Regions from separate parts of the Streptomyces sp. NPDC086777 genome, predicted to be linked through region 1. Evidence: riboswitches for the same ligand, from Rfam matches in the RefSeq annotation. Region 1 holds a riboswitch; the other holds the start of a gene.
What was found. A riboswitch is a leader RNA that binds a small molecule or an ion and turns the genes downstream of it on or off. The one in region 1 is predicted to bind thiamine pyrophosphate.
Positions count from the first base shown of each region.

Region 2: linked by a shared signal. The riboswitch ahead of AB0472_RS30545 (thiamine ABC transporter substrate-binding protein) and the one ahead of thiC (phosphomethylpyrimidine synthase ThiC) in region 1 are both predicted to bind thiamine pyrophosphate.

Region 1 covers NZ_JBFBJI010000003.1:201,746-209,474, forward strand. The annotation lists gene AB0472_RS05870 (hypothetical protein) at 21-890, shown strand; partial or broken gene AB0472_RS05875 (thiamine biosynthesis protein ThiC) at 983-1,114, opposite strand; gene AB0472_RS05880 (winged helix-turn-helix domain-containing protein) at 1,232-1,771, shown strand; partial or broken gene AB0472_RS05885 (transposase) at 1,768-2,294, shown strand; gene AB0472_RS05890 (hypothetical protein) at 2,486-2,848, shown strand; gene thiC (phosphomethylpyrimidine synthase ThiC) at 3,049-4,872, opposite strand; TPP riboswitch at 4,865-5,042, opposite strand; gene AB0472_RS05900 (YibE/F family protein) at 5,114-6,721, shown strand; gene AB0472_RS05905 (SsgA family sporulation/cell division regulator) at 6,903-7,340, opposite strand; gene AB0472_RS05910 (helix-turn-helix domain-containing protein) at 7,439-7,729, opposite strand, start outside.
Region 2 covers NZ_JBFBJI010000025.1:65,724-73,452, forward strand. The annotation lists gene AB0472_RS30520 (VOC family protein) at 1-293, shown strand, start outside; gene AB0472_RS30525 (Rossmann fold nucleotide-binding protein) at 310-1,446, shown strand; gene AB0472_RS30530 (LAETG motif-containing sortase-dependent surface protein) at 1,585-2,316, shown strand; gene AB0472_RS30535 (ABC transporter ATP-binding protein) at 2,400-3,425, opposite strand; gene AB0472_RS30540 (iron ABC transporter permease) at 3,425-5,023, opposite strand; gene AB0472_RS30545 (thiamine ABC transporter substrate-binding protein) at 5,068-6,138, opposite strand; TPP riboswitch at 6,211-6,318, opposite strand; gene rlmN (23S rRNA (adenine(2503)-C(2))-methyltransferase RlmN) at 6,343-7,449, opposite strand; gene AB0472_RS30555 (VOC family protein) at 7,536-7,729, opposite strand, start outside.

The DNA of each region.
Region 1 (7,729 bases):
GCCCTACGGAGCATCGGGGGATGCACATGAACAGCGTTCCGCAGCACCTGCACAGCGAGGACCGCCAGGAATACGAGCGGATCCTCGACGAGGCGCTGCGCTCCGCCCCGTACCGTCCCGAACTGGCCGGCATAGGCCGGCACCTGAACACCGAACAGCTGCGCACCATGGCGCTCAACGCCACCGCACTGATCACGGCGGCCGCGGCGACCGAGTACCAGCACTACGTGAAGGTCCGCGAGGAACTGCGCAATCCGGCGCGGTCCACCCCGGCCGCCGTCCAGGACTCCGGCTCCGCAGAGCCGGGCGCCGGCGGCGCGATGGGGCTCGCCACCACCCTCGGCGAGGCCGCCGAGACCACTGGAGCGGGAGGCTTCGCCCTCGCTCTGGTCCTGGCGCCGGTGCTCGCCGGCACCGCCGCCGCGATCTTCCTCCTCGTCGGATACGTCCTGAAGATGCTGGACCCGGCCCCGGCGTTCGCCCAGACCATGCTCACCGCGGGCTGGGTGTTCGGCGTCGTGACCGCGGCCGCCATCCTCATGGCCGGCGCGGGACTGCTGCTCACCGCACTGCGCAACAGCCCCTCGCTGGAGGCCGGAGCCTACGGCGAACCCGGCGGGGAGGTGGCCAAGGCCCGGGAGGCCTGGCGGGACGCTGTGCTGGAGCGGGGCGTCCTGCCCTTCCTGCGGGAAGCGCTGGCCGCCGACTCCGGCACGGCCGGACTGCGCCGCACCGCCCCGTCGGGCCCGGCGGGCCGGATGCCGCGTCTCGGTTACGACCGCCCCGGCTTCAGCACCGACGACGGCGCCGCACCCGCCCCCCGCCCGAGCTTCACCAGCCCGGACTACACCAGCCCGGACTTCGGAGGCCCGGAACACCAGCCGGAATAACCCGGCTTGCGCCCCCGGCCAGGGGGCGCAGGCCGGACACCCGGCCCACTCGAGCCTGTTTCCCGACCCCCCGCGCACGCACGGGCCCCCCGTCAGTCCGTGACCGGCATATACACCCGGTTCCCCGCGGCCGCGAACTCCTTGGACTTCTGCGCCATACCCGCCTCCACCTCGGCCCGACTGCCGCCGTGTTCACGCCGGATGTCCTGAGAGATCTTCATCGAGTAGAGCATTACTAAAGCACGCACATACGCTTCAGTCGTCTGACCAGCCGTTACTGACCTTCAGAGCGTGGTGTCGGTGGGGCTGACGGGTCATGATCCCTGCGGTACGCCAAGTGCATGAGGTATGCGCAAGGGGGCGGGCTGACCGACGAACGGCGGGCCTTTCGTGAGAAGTTGCGGCTGGAGGCGGCTGAGCGCTTCCAGCAGGGCGACGAGAACGCGGTCATCGCTCACGACCTGCGGGTCAGCGTCCGGTCGGTACAGCGGTGGCGCAGGGCCTGGTCGCAGGAGGGGCCGAGAGCCCTGGCCTCGAAGGGGCCGGCGTCCTTGCCGTTGCTCAGCGACGAACTCTTCGCCGTCCTTGAGCGGGAGCTGTTCAAGGGACCGGTCACGCATGGCTGGCCGGACCAGACCTGGACGCTGTCGCGGATCAAGGCCCTGATCGGGCGCCGGTTCCACAAGAGCTACACCGTCCAGGGTGTCGCCGCGCTGCTCAGACGGCATGGCTGGACCTGCCGGGTTCCCGCCCGCCGTGCCATCGAGCGAGACGGGGCGGCCGTGACCGGCTGGATGAAGGAGACCTGGCCCCAGGTGGAAGGACCGTGGCGGCGCTCGACGCCTGGCTCGTCTTCGAGGACGAAGCCGGATTTTCGATGACGCCGCCAACCACCCGCACCTGGTCCCGCCGCGGCCACACCCCGTAGTCCGCGTCCGGGGCCGTTCCCGTCGCCGCTTATCGGTGGCCGCCCTGGCCCGCTACAAGACCGGTGAACCTTCGCGGCTTATCTACCGTCCCTGCCCGGACGCCCGGCCCGACGGGCGCAAAAGCTTCTCCTGGAAGGACTACCGCGACTTGATCCAGACCGCCCACCAGCAGCTGGGCGGTCCGATCGTGCTGGTCTGGGACAACCTCAACACCCACCTCACCGCCGGCATGCGGCGCTACATCGCCGACCGCGACTGGCTCACCGTCTTCCAATTGCCGCCCTACGCACCCGACCTCAACCCGGTCGAGAGCATCTGGTCCGTCCTGCGACGCACCACCACGGCCAACCGCGCCTTCGCCGACCCCGATGACCTGATCACTGCCGTCCGGCGCGGATTACGCCAGCTCCAGTACCGTCCCAATGTCCTCGACGGCTGCCTCACCGGCACCGGTCTCCGACGCCAGCCACCGTGACGACATCACGCATTCAAGGTCAGTAGGACGGATCTAGGACGGACCTAGGACAGCAGCTCTTAGCCTCGATCTTGCACAAGACCCCGCGGAACGGGGGCTGGAGGGCAGGCCGGGGCAGGACGGCACGACTCGGACCACCGCGATCACCGGCCTGGGATCGCGGCCACCGCAAGGCACAGGAGATGATCTTGATGATTCGCAGGAAACTCTCGGCCATAGCCCTCACCGGCGGCATCCTGGCCGGCGGTGTGGCGATGGCCACGCCGGCCAGCGCCATCGGCCCCACCGCGTGCCCCACCCAGAACAGCAGCTTCCCCATGAGCCACGGCCTGGAAGTCTGGACCTCGCACGGCAACTTCTGCTACGCGGGCACCCCCGGCAAGTGGAACGTCGACCAGAGTGGCGTCTACAGGGTCACGGCCGACTGGAACCACGGGGCCTTCAACACCAGCGTCGGCTCCTTCGACATCGGGCCGACCGGCGATCCGCGGGGCAACGCGGTCCTCTTCGACTCCTATGTCACCGTGTACAGCGTGACGATCCTCAACGGCTAGAGCGGGCCCTGGTGATGGCCTGAGGACGAGCCTGGCGCTGCCACGGGCAACGCCAGGCAGCCCCGCGACCTGATGCGCTACCCGCTCCCGGCTGCTTCCACCGTTGCGGCATCAGGCGTTCGGGGCCACCTTCGCGAGGCCGTCGATACCGACTTCGGCTCGTCAGGCAGATCGGGACGGTTCACCCTGATGAGCCGAAGTCAGTAGTCCGCCAACGGCAGGTACACCTGATGTCCTGCCTCTGCGAACTCCCGCGACTTCCGAAGCATCCCTTCCGTGATCTCCTCCTGAGTGGCCCCTTCCACGGCAGCGTTACCGAACCGAGATGTAATGGTTTTACTAATCTTCATCGAGCAGAACTTCGGCCCGCACATCGAGCAGAAGTGGGCCGTCTTCGCCGGCTCCGCCGGGAGCGTCTCGTCGTGGAACTCGCGGGCCGTGTCCGGGTCCAGGGCGAGGTTGAACTGGTCCTCCCACCGGAACTCGAAGCGGGCGTCGGACAACGCGTCGTCCCACTCCTGCGCGCCCGGGTGGCCCTTGGCGAGGTCGGCCGCGTGGGCCGCGATCTTGTAAGTGATGACGCCGGTCTTGACGTCGTCGCGGTTGGGCAGGCCCAGGTGCTCCTTGGGCGTGACGTAGCAGAGCATCGCCGTGCCCCACCAGGCGATCATCGCGGCACCGATGCCGGAGGTGATGTGGTCGTACGCCGGCGCGACGTCCGTGGTCAGCGGGCCGAGCGTATAGAACGGCGCTTCATCGCAGATCTCCTGCTGAAGGTCGATGTTCTCCTTGATCTTGTGCATCGGGACATGGCCCGGGCCTTCGATCATGGTCTGAACATGGAAACGCCTGGCGATCCGGTTGAGTTCCCCGAGCGTGCGCAACTCCGCGAACTGGGCCTCGTCGTTGGCGTCCGCGATGGAACCCGGGCGCAGCCCGTCGCCGAGGGAGTACGTGACGTCGTAGGCGGCGAGGATCTCGCAGAGTTCCTCGAAGTTCTCGTACAGGAACGACTCCTTGTGGTGCGCGAGGCACCAGGCCGCCATGATCGAGCCGCCGCGCGAGACGATGCCGGTCTTGCGGTTGGCGGTGAGCGGCACGTACGGCAGGCGGACGCCCGCGTGGACGGTCATGTAGTCCACGCCCTGCTCGGCCTGTTCGACGACCGTGTCCTTGTAGATCTCCCAGGTCAGTTCCTCGGCCCTGCCGTCGACCTTCTCCAGGGCCTGGTAGAGCGGCACCGTGCCGATGGGAACGGGGGAGTTGCGCAGCACCCACTCGCGGGTGGTGTGGATGTTGCGGCCGGTGGAGAGGTCCATGACCGTGTCGGCACCCCAGCGGGTCGCCCAGGTCATCTTCTCGACCTCCTCCTCGATGGAGGAGGTGACCGCGGAGTTGCCGATGTTGGCGTTGACCTTCACCAGGAACCGCTTGCCGATGATCATCGGCTCGATCTCCGGGTGGTTGACGTTGGCGGGCAGTACGGCCCTGCCCGCCGCGATCTCCTCACGGACCACCTCGGGAGAGACGTTCTCACGGATGGCCACGTACTCCATCTCCGGGGTGATCTCGCCCCGGCGGGCGTACGCGAGCTGCGTCACCGCCTCGCCTCCCCGGCCGCGGCGCGGCTGGCGCGGCCGGCCCGGGAAGACCGCGTCCAGGTTGCGCAGGCCCCCGCGCGGCGAGGTGTGCTTGATTCCGTCGTCCTCGGGACGGACGGGCCGGCCCGCGTACTCCTCGGTGTCGCCGCGGGCGACGATCCAGTTCTCCCGCAGCGGCGGCAGGCCCCTGCGGACGTCGGTCTCGACGAGCGGATCGGTGTACGGGCCCGAGGTGTCGTAGAGGGTGACCGACTGCCCGTTGGTGAGGTGCACCTGACGGACCGGCACCCGCAGGTCGGGGCGCGAGCCCTCGACATACCCCTTGTGCCAGCCGATGGACTTCCCGGCCTCCGGGGACGTTTCGCCCGTGACGGGCTGTTCGTCCTGGCTGAAGGCAGGCGTGCGTACGTCCTTGTTGGTCATGAGACCTACTCCCTACGCCGGCATTACCCGGTAACAGGTTCGGCGGTCGACGCAGCGGCTTCCGTCGGGCGGTGTTTCCCGTGAAACATCACTCGTTCCACGTGAAACATCGCGAATACGGAGGTCAGCGCCCTCTCAGCCCGGTGCTCCGAGCTCCCGCGTGTGCAAAGGTGCCTCCACGCTAGCGTCAATTCGGGCGCGGTGAACAGAGGGCCCCTACCGTTCTTGCGATGATCGGGCGGTGACCTCGACACAGCAGCACCCCTATCCGCCCCCCGACCCGCGGCGCGGCAACGGTGCGCCGCAGGGTGGCGGACCCGGCCACGGGGGCCGTGGTGCCGGTGACGGACACATCCACGGGCAGGGCCAGCAGTACGACCACGGGCAGGCCCTCGGTCAAGCTCACTCTCACGACGACGGCCAGGCCCACGGTCACGGCGAGACCCAGCACCGGTCGTCCCACGGCCACGCTCATGACCGTAGGGCCGCTCCTGGCGCCGACCACAGCGGCTCCGGGCCAGGCGGCGGTCACGGCCACGGGCACAGTCACAGCCACGGTCCGGCCGCACCCGTCTCCAAGCACCTGCGGAAGGTCATCGCGGCGATCCTCATCCCCTTCACCGCCGCGGTCGTGGTCGGCCTGGTGGTGCTGTGGCCCGGCGGTGCCCCGCCGCACGAGCGCACGGGTGTCGGCTTCGACCGCCAGACGCAGGCGGCGACGGTCACCAAGGTCGTCTCGGTCAGCTGCAAGTCGGTCAACGCCTCCGGAGGCGGCTCGACCGGCGACATCTCGACCTCGGACGGCACCTCCCCGAAGGAGGAGGACGCCACCTGCAAGAAGGCCACGGTCCGCGTCGACACCGGCAAGGACAAGGGCCGTACCTTCACCGAGATCGTGCAGCCCGACCAGTCGCGGCAGTTGCACGAGGGCGAGCAGGTGGTGGCCGCGTACGAGCCCTCCGCGCCCAAGGACCTGCAGTACTCGGTCACCGACGTGAACCGGAAGTTCCCGATGGCGTTGCTGGCCGGGATCTTCGCGCTCGCCGTCGTGGTGGTGGGCCGGCTGCGCGGCGTGATGGCGCTGGTCGCACTGGCCGTCAGCTTCCTGGTGCTGACCATGTTCATCCTGCCGGGGATCCTGCAGGGCTCGAATCCGCTGCTGATGGCGGTGGTCGGGTCGAGCGCCATCATGCTGATCGCCCTGTACATCTGCCACGGGCTGTCCGCGCGGACCTCGGTGGCGGTACTCGGCACGCTGGTCTCGCTGTGCCTGATCGGACTGCTCGGCTCGGAGTTCATCGACTGGGCCGCGCTCACCGGCAACACCGACGACAACACCGGCCTGATCCACGGCCTGTACCCGTCGATCGACATGAGCGGCCTCCTGCTGGCCGGTGTCATCATCGGTTCGCTGGGCGTGCTGGACGACGTGACGGTGACCCAGACCTCGGCCGTCTGGGAGCTGCACGAGGCCAACCCGACGATGGGCTGGCGCGGGCTGTACCGGGCGGGCATCCGGATCGGCCGCGACCACATCGCCTCCGTCGTCAACACCCTCGTGCTGGCCTACGCGGGCGCCGCGCTGCCCCTGCTGCTGCTCTTCTCGATCGCGCAGAGCAGTGTGGTCACGGTCGCCAACAGCGAGCTGGTGGCCGAGGAGATCGTACGCACCCTGGTCGGCTCGATCGGCCTGGTCGCCTCGGTACCGGTCACCACGCTGCTCGCGGCCCTGGTGGTGTCGGCCGACCGGCCGGGCGCCGAGACGGCCATGTCCACGGAGGCCGCCCCGGCCGGGGCGGCGGGGTCGGCCGCGGCACGCGGTGGGCGGGGGCGGCGCCGGAAGCGGTGAGGTGCGGTGGACGGCCCGGGAGGAGGCCGTCCACGAACTGGGGGCGCGAGCAGTGCGCCCGCGCGGTAGAGGAAGCGTCCCGGCACGGGCCGCGCAGCGACACCCATGAGCACGCAGAAGCGTTCCTGCGCATCCTCACGCGGCTACGGACGAGCCGCGCGCGGCTCCGTGCCATAACGCTTCAGCCGGTGCTCGGTTCCTCGGCCAGGATGCGGTCCAGGGCCTCGTCGAGGTGAGCGTCGAAGTCGGCGAGCGAACCCTCCTGGCCGAGCGGCACCAGCTTGTCCGTCCGGTCCAGGAAGGCCACCAGCGGGGGCGCGGAGGACCGGAACACCGCCTGGTCGCCGCCGACCTGAAGCCGGATCAGCACCTCGCCCAGCACCTCGGAGTCGGCGGGCGCGATGTGCACGTCGCCCTCCCCGCACGGCCGCCCCACCCCGTCGATCAGGAGCTCCCGGCCGAAGGCCCAGGTCACCGGAGCATCCCCGGGCAGATGGAAGGTGAGCCGGACGGCATAAGGATCACAGGTCTCGTAGCGCAACTCCACGGGGATGCGGAAGGAGAGCTCCTCCGAGACGAGAAAGCTCATCATGACTTCTGCTTGTACGGACTCGCGCATTGCCTACCCCGTCATATGGCACCGACTGGCCGGGATTTATCCCTTGCTGGTGGTCAAATCTTGCTGAAAGTACACGGGAGATCACAAGGAGTGAGTTTTCAGATACTGATAGCGATCGCCAGGGACCCCAGGTGCCGGCCCACCTCGGCCTGCAGTTGCCGGACCGCGGGCAGCAGCCGGTCGGCCTGGTGGAGCGGGAGGGAGATGGCGATCGTGGCGGCCGTGGTGCCGACGGTGAGGGGGATCGCCGCGCACACCGTCCCCAGCGTGTACTCCTGGCGCTCCACCACCGGCTCCATCCGGCGCGCGCGCTCCAGGCGACGCAGCAGCGTCTGGTCGTCACGGACCGTGTACGGAGTGAGGTGCCGAACGGGGTAGCGGCGGAGATG
Region 2 (7,729 bases), on a different contig from region 1:
CCTGTGTCGTGATCAGCGACACGATCATCGCGATGCTGCTGAGCAAGCAGCGCTACGCCGACTTCACGAAGAAGGAGATCGCCGACTCGACGAAGACCAGCGAGGTGCTGATCTGCCTGAGCGCGGAGAGCCGCGAGAAGGTCGACGAGCTGGTCGAGAAGGCGGTCGCGGCCGGCGGCACGGCCAACGACGACGTCCAGGACCAGGGCTTCATGTACGGCCGTTCCTTCGAGGACCTCGACGGCCACAGCTGGGAGGTCGTGTGGATGGACCCGGCGGCGGTGCAGGGCTGACACCTAGAGTGGGCGGGTGCATCCGACACCCGCCCAGCCGAACCCGCCGCAGCACCGGGCCGCCCGCGACCGTGAGATCGAGTCCCTCGCCGAGTTCGACGAGGTCGTCGCCGCGCACGGCACGCTCGCCCAGTACCGGATCCAGGCCGTCGACCTGACGGACCGTACGGACGTCCTGCTGACCACCGACACCACCGGCGCCGTCTTCCTCGGCTGCCCGATGTCCGCCGAGGCGGCCGCCCGGGCCGGCGCGTCCGGCGCCCTGGTGTTCCCGCCCGTCCCGGACCTCCCCTTCGACCCCTACCGCGCCTTCGTCTACACGCCCGGCGAGCTGTTCGACTCGCTCGACGCGGGCTACGAGGCGACGACGGACGCCCGTTCGTACGCCTGGTTCCAGCAGACCAAGGCGGACGGCGACATATTCGGGTCGATGCTGCGCTCGATCCACGACGACGCGGTCTCCGACGCGCTGGACGAACTCCTCGTCGGCGCCCGGGTGGTGGGCGTGATGGGCGGCCACGCGATGGCCCGCGGCACGGCGGAGTACGCCGGTGCCGCCCGGCTCGGCCGGGAACTGGCGCGGGCCGGCTTCACGGTGGCGACCGGCGGCGGCCCCGGCGCGATGGAGGCGGCGAACCTCGGCGCGTACGCGGCGCCCTTCGGCGACGGGATGCTCGACGAGGCACTGGAACTGCTCGCCAAGGCACCGTCGTTCCGGCCGTCCGTCACCGACTGGGCCCGCGCCGCCTTCGAGGTCCGCGAGCGCTGGCCGGACGGCGGCCCCTCGGTCGGCATCCCCACCTGGTTCTACGGCCACGAGCCGCCGAACGCCTTCGCCGCGCACATCGCCAAGTACTTCGCCAACGCCACCCGCGAGGACGGCCTGCTGGCCCGCTCCAACGCCGGTGTGGTGTTCCTGCCGGGCGCGGCCGGCACCGTACAGGAGATCTTCGACAACGCGACGCCCAACTACTACGAGTCGCGCGGTGAGCCCACCCCGATGGTGCTCGTGAACGAGGCGCACTGGAGCGAGCGGCTGCCGGCCTGGCAGTTGCTGACCTCCCTCGCGGGGGACCGGCCGATGGCGTCCCGTATCGCCCTCGTTGACCGGATCGAGCAAGCTTCACAAGCGCTGAAACGTCTCACCAATTAAACAGAAGGTAAAGTCAACATCTGTGGACCGCATATGCGTTGACACTACTTACGGCGCACTTATAGACCTGAGGGACTCTTGGGGATCCTGATGCCTCACCGTATTGCCGCATCAACGCCCCCTAAGCCCCCCTCAGTTATGCACTCAGTAAGGACAAACGTGTCCATATCCCGCCGCAGTGCACGTCGTTCCGTGCGCGTCCTGGGAGTTGCCGCCGCGTCGGCCGCGCTGGCGCTCAGCGCTTCCGGCTCCGCCCTCGCGTGCAACATCTCCGACTTCTCCGCCGAAGCCACTTGCGACGGCAGCAACGGTGTCATCAACGTCAAGGACATCGACGCCTCCGGTACTTCGGCCACCATCACCGTCTTCCTCGAGAACAACGGCGCCGACGCGAAGCAGGTCGGCGAGGCCAAGACCGTCAAGGGCTCCAAGGGCGGCACCACGGTCTCCTTCTCGGAGGACTGGAAGCCGAACGCGGAGTACCGGGTCCACGTCGTGGTCGACACCAAGGGCATCAAGATCGACAGGGACATCACGCCGAACCTGACGACCCCGTCGACGGCGTGCAAGTCCGAGGAGAGCGCCAGCCCCTCCCCGTCGGACTCGGCCACCCCGTCGCCCTCGGCGTCCGAGACCACCCCGGCCGAGTCGGACTCCCCGACCCCGTCGGCCACGGAGAGCAGCAGCACCGCCCCGGCGACCACGTCGGACAACGCCCCCTCCCCGGCCGTCGGTGAGTCGAACCTCGCCGAGACCGGTGCCAACTCCAACACCGGCCTGATCGCCGGTATCGCCGCCGCGCTCGTGGTGGTCGGCGGTGGGGCCGTCTGGTTCGGCATGCGCCGCCGTGGGGCGCACAGCGGCAGCTGACGCTCCCCTCTCCACACCCGTACACCGTCGAGGCCCGTCCCCGTATCCCCGGGGGACGGGCCTCGGCCGTACCGGCGCAGCCCTCAGTCCAGTACGACGGTCTCCGCCGCGTCGAACTCGACGCCCACCGCGTCCCCGGCCGCCGGCGCCTCCCGCAGCGCGCAGGCCGCCTCCAGCCGGGGGCCGCCGTCCTGGGGCTGAAGGTGGACGGTGACATGGGTGCCCTGGAAGGTGCGGGCGGCCACCGTGCAGGGCAGGCCCGCGTCGGCGGCGACGAGCCGTACCCCCGCCGGCCGCACCAGCAGCGTCCGCGGGCCCTGCGCCGAGCCCTCGGGCACCGGCACCTTTCCCCACGGTGTCACCGCGACCGTTGCCTCGACGGTCGCCGGGACCACGTTGCCGAAGCCGAGGAAGCGGGCCACGAACTCGTCCGCGGGCCGCTGCCAGACGTCGAGAGGCGTGCCGGACTGGGCGATCCGCCCGTCCCGCATCACCACCACCCGGTCGGCCAGCGCGAACGCCTCGCCCTGGTCGTGCGTCACCGCGAGCACGGTCGTCCCCAACCGGCCGAACAGCTCCCGCAGTTCGACGACCAGCCGCTCCCGCAGCGAGCGGTCGAGCTGGCCCAGCGGTTCGTCCAGCATCAGCAGCCGGGGCCGGGGCGCAAGAGCCCGCGCCAGCGCCACCCGCTGCTGCTCACCGCCGGAGAGCCCGGCGACGGCCCGCCCGGCCGCCCCCGGCAGCCCCACCAGTTCCAGCAACTCGGTGACCCGCTCGGCCTGTTGCGCTCGGCCGGCGCCGCGCATCCGCAGCCCGAAGGCCACGTTCCCGCCCACGTCCCGCTGCGGGAACAGCTGGTGGTCCTGGAACATCAGCCCGACGCCCCGCCGGTGCGCCGGCACCCGCGCCTGGTCGTGGCCGTCGAGCAGCACCCGCCCCGAGCCGAGCGGCTGCAGCCCCGCCACCGCCCGCAGCAGCGTGGACTTGCCGCTCCCGCTCGGCCCCAGCACGCACACCACCTCGTGCTCGGCGACCTCCAGGCCGACGGCGTCGAGCACGGCCCGCCCGCCGAACCGCACGGTGGCCTGCTCCAGTTCGAGAAGCGGCATCAGAACTCCCCCGTCCGGTCGGTCCGCAGCCGCTCCAGGACCAGCAGGGCCACCGCGCACACCACCATCAGAATCGTGGAAAGGGCCATCGCCTGGCCGTAGTTGAGATCACCGGGGCGGGAAAGCAGCCGGGCCACGGCGACCGGCAGGGTCGGGTTGTCCGGCCGCGCGATGAACACCGTCGCCCCGAACTCCCCCAGCGACACCGCGAACGCGAAGCCCGCCGCGATCGCCAGCGCCCGCCGCACCAGGGGCAGGTCGACCTCCCGCCACACCCGCCAGGGCGAGGCCCCGAGCACGGCCGCCGCCTCCCGCAGCCGCTCGTCCACCGCCCGCAGCACGGGCAGCATGGTCCGGACGACGAAGGGCACGCCCACCAGCGCCTGCGCGAGCGGGACGAGGATCCAGGACTGGCGCAGGTCCAGCGGCGGCTTGTCGAGCGCGATCAGGAACCCGAAGCCGACGGTCACCGCGGACACCCCGAGCGGCAGCATCAGCAGCGCGTCGAACCCCCGTACCAGGCGCCCCGCGTCCCGCCGGGCCAGCGCGGCGGCGGCGAGAGCGCCGATCACCAGGGCGATCGCGGTGGCTGCGACCGCGTACTGCAGCGAGTTGACGACCGACTCGATCGGCGCGACCAGGAAGGTCCCGCCGTCGGCGTCGCCCAGCGCCCGGTAGTACCCGAACCCGCCGTCCAGTGACCGCTGTACCAGCACGGCCAGCGGCAGCACGAGGAGCACGGCGATGGTGGCGAGCACCCCGCCGAGCAGCGCCCACTGCCCGGCCCCGCGCGGCCGGCGTGCCGTCACCGCCGGGTCCACCAGCCGCAGCGCGCTCTCCCGCCGCCGTACCGTCCACGCGTGCACCGCGAGGATCGCGCCGACCGCGGCGAACTGCACGAGGGTGAGGACGGCGGCCGTGGAGAGGTCGAAGATCTCGGAGGTCTGCCGGTAGATCTCCACCTCGAGGGTGGAGAACGTCGGCCCGCCGAGGATCTGCACCACACCGAAGGAGGTGAAGGTGAACAGGAAGACCATCAGCGCGGCGGCGGCCACGGCGGGCGCGAGCGCGGGCAGCGTGACCCTCCGCCAGGCGGCCGACGGTGAGCCGCCGAGCATCCGGGCGGCTTCCTCCTGCCGCGGGTCCAGCTGGGCCCACAGCCCGCCCACGGTCCGTACGACGACCGCGTAGTTGAAGAAGACGTGCGCCAGCAGGATGGCCCAGACGGTGGTGTCGAGCCGTACGCCCCACAGCTCGTCCAGCAGGCCGCCCCGCCCGACGAGCGCGAGGAACGCGGTCCCCACCACCACCGTCGGCAGCACGAAGGGGACCGTCACCACGGCCCGCAGCACGTGCCTGCCCGGGAAGTCGAGGCGGGCGAAGACGTAGGCGGCGGGCAGTGCGGCCAGCAGGGTGAGCGCGGTGGAGGCGAGCGCCTGCCAGGTGGTGAACCAGAGCACGTGCCGGATGTCGGACTGGCCGACGACGTCAGCGATCCGCCCGAACCGCCACACCCCGTCGACCCTCAGCCCGCGCGTGACGATCGCCGCGACCGGCCAGGCGAAGAAGACGGCGAAGAACGCGACCGGCACGAGCATCAGCCCGAGCCGCGCCGCGCTCCCCGAACGGCCCTTGTGCGGGGCTACTTCAGTACGAGTGACGTCCACGTCTTGACCCACTGGTCACGGTTGGCGGCGATCTTGTCGGGCGCCATGGTCTCGGGGTTCTGGGCGGCGGGCCCGTACTTCGTGAACTCGGCGGGCACGCTCGCGCCCTTGACCACCGGGTACACGAACATGTTCAGCGGCATGTCCTCCTGGAACTTCCTGGAGACCAGGAAGTCGATGAGCGCCTTGCCGCCCTTGGTGTTCCCCGCGTTGCTCAGCAGACCGGCGAACTCGATCTGCCGGAAGCAGGTGCCGGTCGCCACCCCGGTGGGCGCGGTGCTCGGCTTCGGGTCGGCGTAGATGACCTCGGCGGGCGGCGAGGAGGCGTACGACACCACGAGCGGCCGGTCGCCCTTCGCCTTCTTCCCGCCGGCCGAGCCGGAGAACTCCTCGTTGTAGGCCTGCTCCCAGCCGTCGACGACCTTGACGCCGTTGGCCTTCAGCTTCTTCCAGTAGTCCTGCCACCCGCTGTCCCCGTACCGGGCGGCGGACCCGAGCAGGAACCCGAGCCCCGGCGAGGAGGTGGCCGCGTTCTCGGTGACGAGGAGGTTCTTGTACTGCGGCTTGACGAGGTCGGCGTAGGACGACGGCGGGGTCAGCTTGTGCCTGCTGAAGTACGCCTTGTCGTAGTTGACGCAGATGTCGCCGTAGTCAATGGGCGTGACCCGGTGCTTGTCCGCGTCGAGCTGGTAGGCCGTGCCGACCGTGCCGAGGCCCTTCGCCGCGTACGGCTGGAAGAGGCCGTTGTCGAGGGCCCGGGAGAGCAGGGTGTTGTCGACGCCGAAGAAGACGTCGCCCTGCGGGTTGTCCTTGGTCAGGATCGCCTTGTTGACGGCCTGCCCGGCGTCTCCGTCCTTGAGGACCCTGACCTGGTAGCCGGACTCCTTCTCGAAGTCCTGGAGCACGTTCTTGGAGACGGCCCACGAGTCGTGGCTGACGAGGGTGACGGTCCTGGAGTCGGCCTCGGAACCCGACGACGACGAACACGCGGACAGCGTGACGAGGCCGAGCCCGACGGCCGCGGCCAAGAAGGTCCTGGTGTGCACTGGTTCTTTCCTCCTGGGGTGGACCAGGAAGAGACGCGGCCCTGCCCGCGGTGTGCGGGCAGGGCGCAACAGCTTGAGTGATGACCGAACTTCCTACCCAGAATGACCTGGGCGAGGTTCAGAGGGTCTGCGGCCCGGTTGCCGCACTCTCAGCGCTGTGGCGCTCCCCTGTCGGAATATGAAGATGTACCTACGGACCTCAGATTACCGCTCGGTGGCCGCGAGCTGACCACAGGCTCCGTCGATCTCCTGCCCACGGGTGTCCCGGACGGTCACCGGCACACCGTGCGCCTCGATCGCCTCGACGAACGCCTTCTCGTCCTCCGGCCGCGACGCGGTCCACTTCGAACCCGGCGTCGGGTTCAGCGGGATGAGGTTGACGTGCACGGGCTTGCCCTTGAGCAGGCGGCCCAGCCGGTCCCCCCGCCAGGCCTGGTCGTTGATGTCACGGATGAGGGCGTACTCGATGCTGAGGCGCCGGCCGCTCTTCTCGACGTACTCGAACCCGGCGTCGAGGACCTCGCGTACCTTCCACCGCGTGTTCACGGGGACGAGGGTGTCGCGCAGTTCGTCGTCGGGGGCGTGCAGCGAGATCGCCAGCCGGCACTTGAAGCCCTCGTCGGCGAACCGGTGGATGGCCGGGACCAGTCCGACGGTCGAGACGGTGATCCCGCGCTGCGAGAGGCCGAGCCCGTCCGGGGCGGGGTCGGTGAGCGCCCTGATCGCGCCGACCACCCGCTTGTAGTTGGCGAGCGGCTCGCCCATCCCCATGAAGACGATGTTGGACAGCCGCGCGGGTCCGCCGGGGACCTCCCCGTCGCGGAGCGCCCGCATCCCGTCCACGATCTGGTGGACGATCTCGGCGGTCGACAGGTTCCGGTCCAGACCCGCCTGCCCGGTCGCGCAGAACGGGCAGTTCATCCCGCACCCCGCCTGCGAGCTGATACACATGGTCACGCGGTCCGGGTACCGCATCAGCACCGACTCGACGAGCGTGCCGTCGAACAGCCGCCACAGCGTCTTGCGCGTGGTCCCCTCGTCGGTCGACAGATGCCGTACGACCGTCATCAGCTCGGGGAACAGCGCCTCCCGCAGCTTGTCCCGCGACCCCGCCGGGATGTCGGTCCACTGCTCGGGGTCGTGCGCGTACCGCGCGAAGTAGTGCTGCGAGAGCTGCTTGGCACGGAACGGCTTCTCCCCGACCTCGGCCACCGCGTCCTTGCGCTCGGCGGGCGAGAGATCGGCGAGATGCCGCGGCGGCTTCTTGGCACCGCGCGGCGCGACGAAAGTGAGTTCTCCGGGTTTAGGCATGGCCCTATCAGTGTCGCAGATCAACTGAGGTGGCCTGCGACCGAGGAATCCGGCGGGGGTCAGGAGGGGGCGAGGGGCCCGGGGGCTCAGCGTCCTGCCGTCGTGATGATGGCGAAGAGGGCGCCCAGGGGGTCGAGGAACATGGCGAAGCGGCCGATGCCGGGGGCCTCGGTGACCGGGATGAGGACGGTGGCGCCGGACTCGGTGGCGCCGGCGAACGTGGCGTCGCAGTCGGTCACCTCGAAGTACGGATGCCATTCCGGGGTCGATCCGGCGTCGA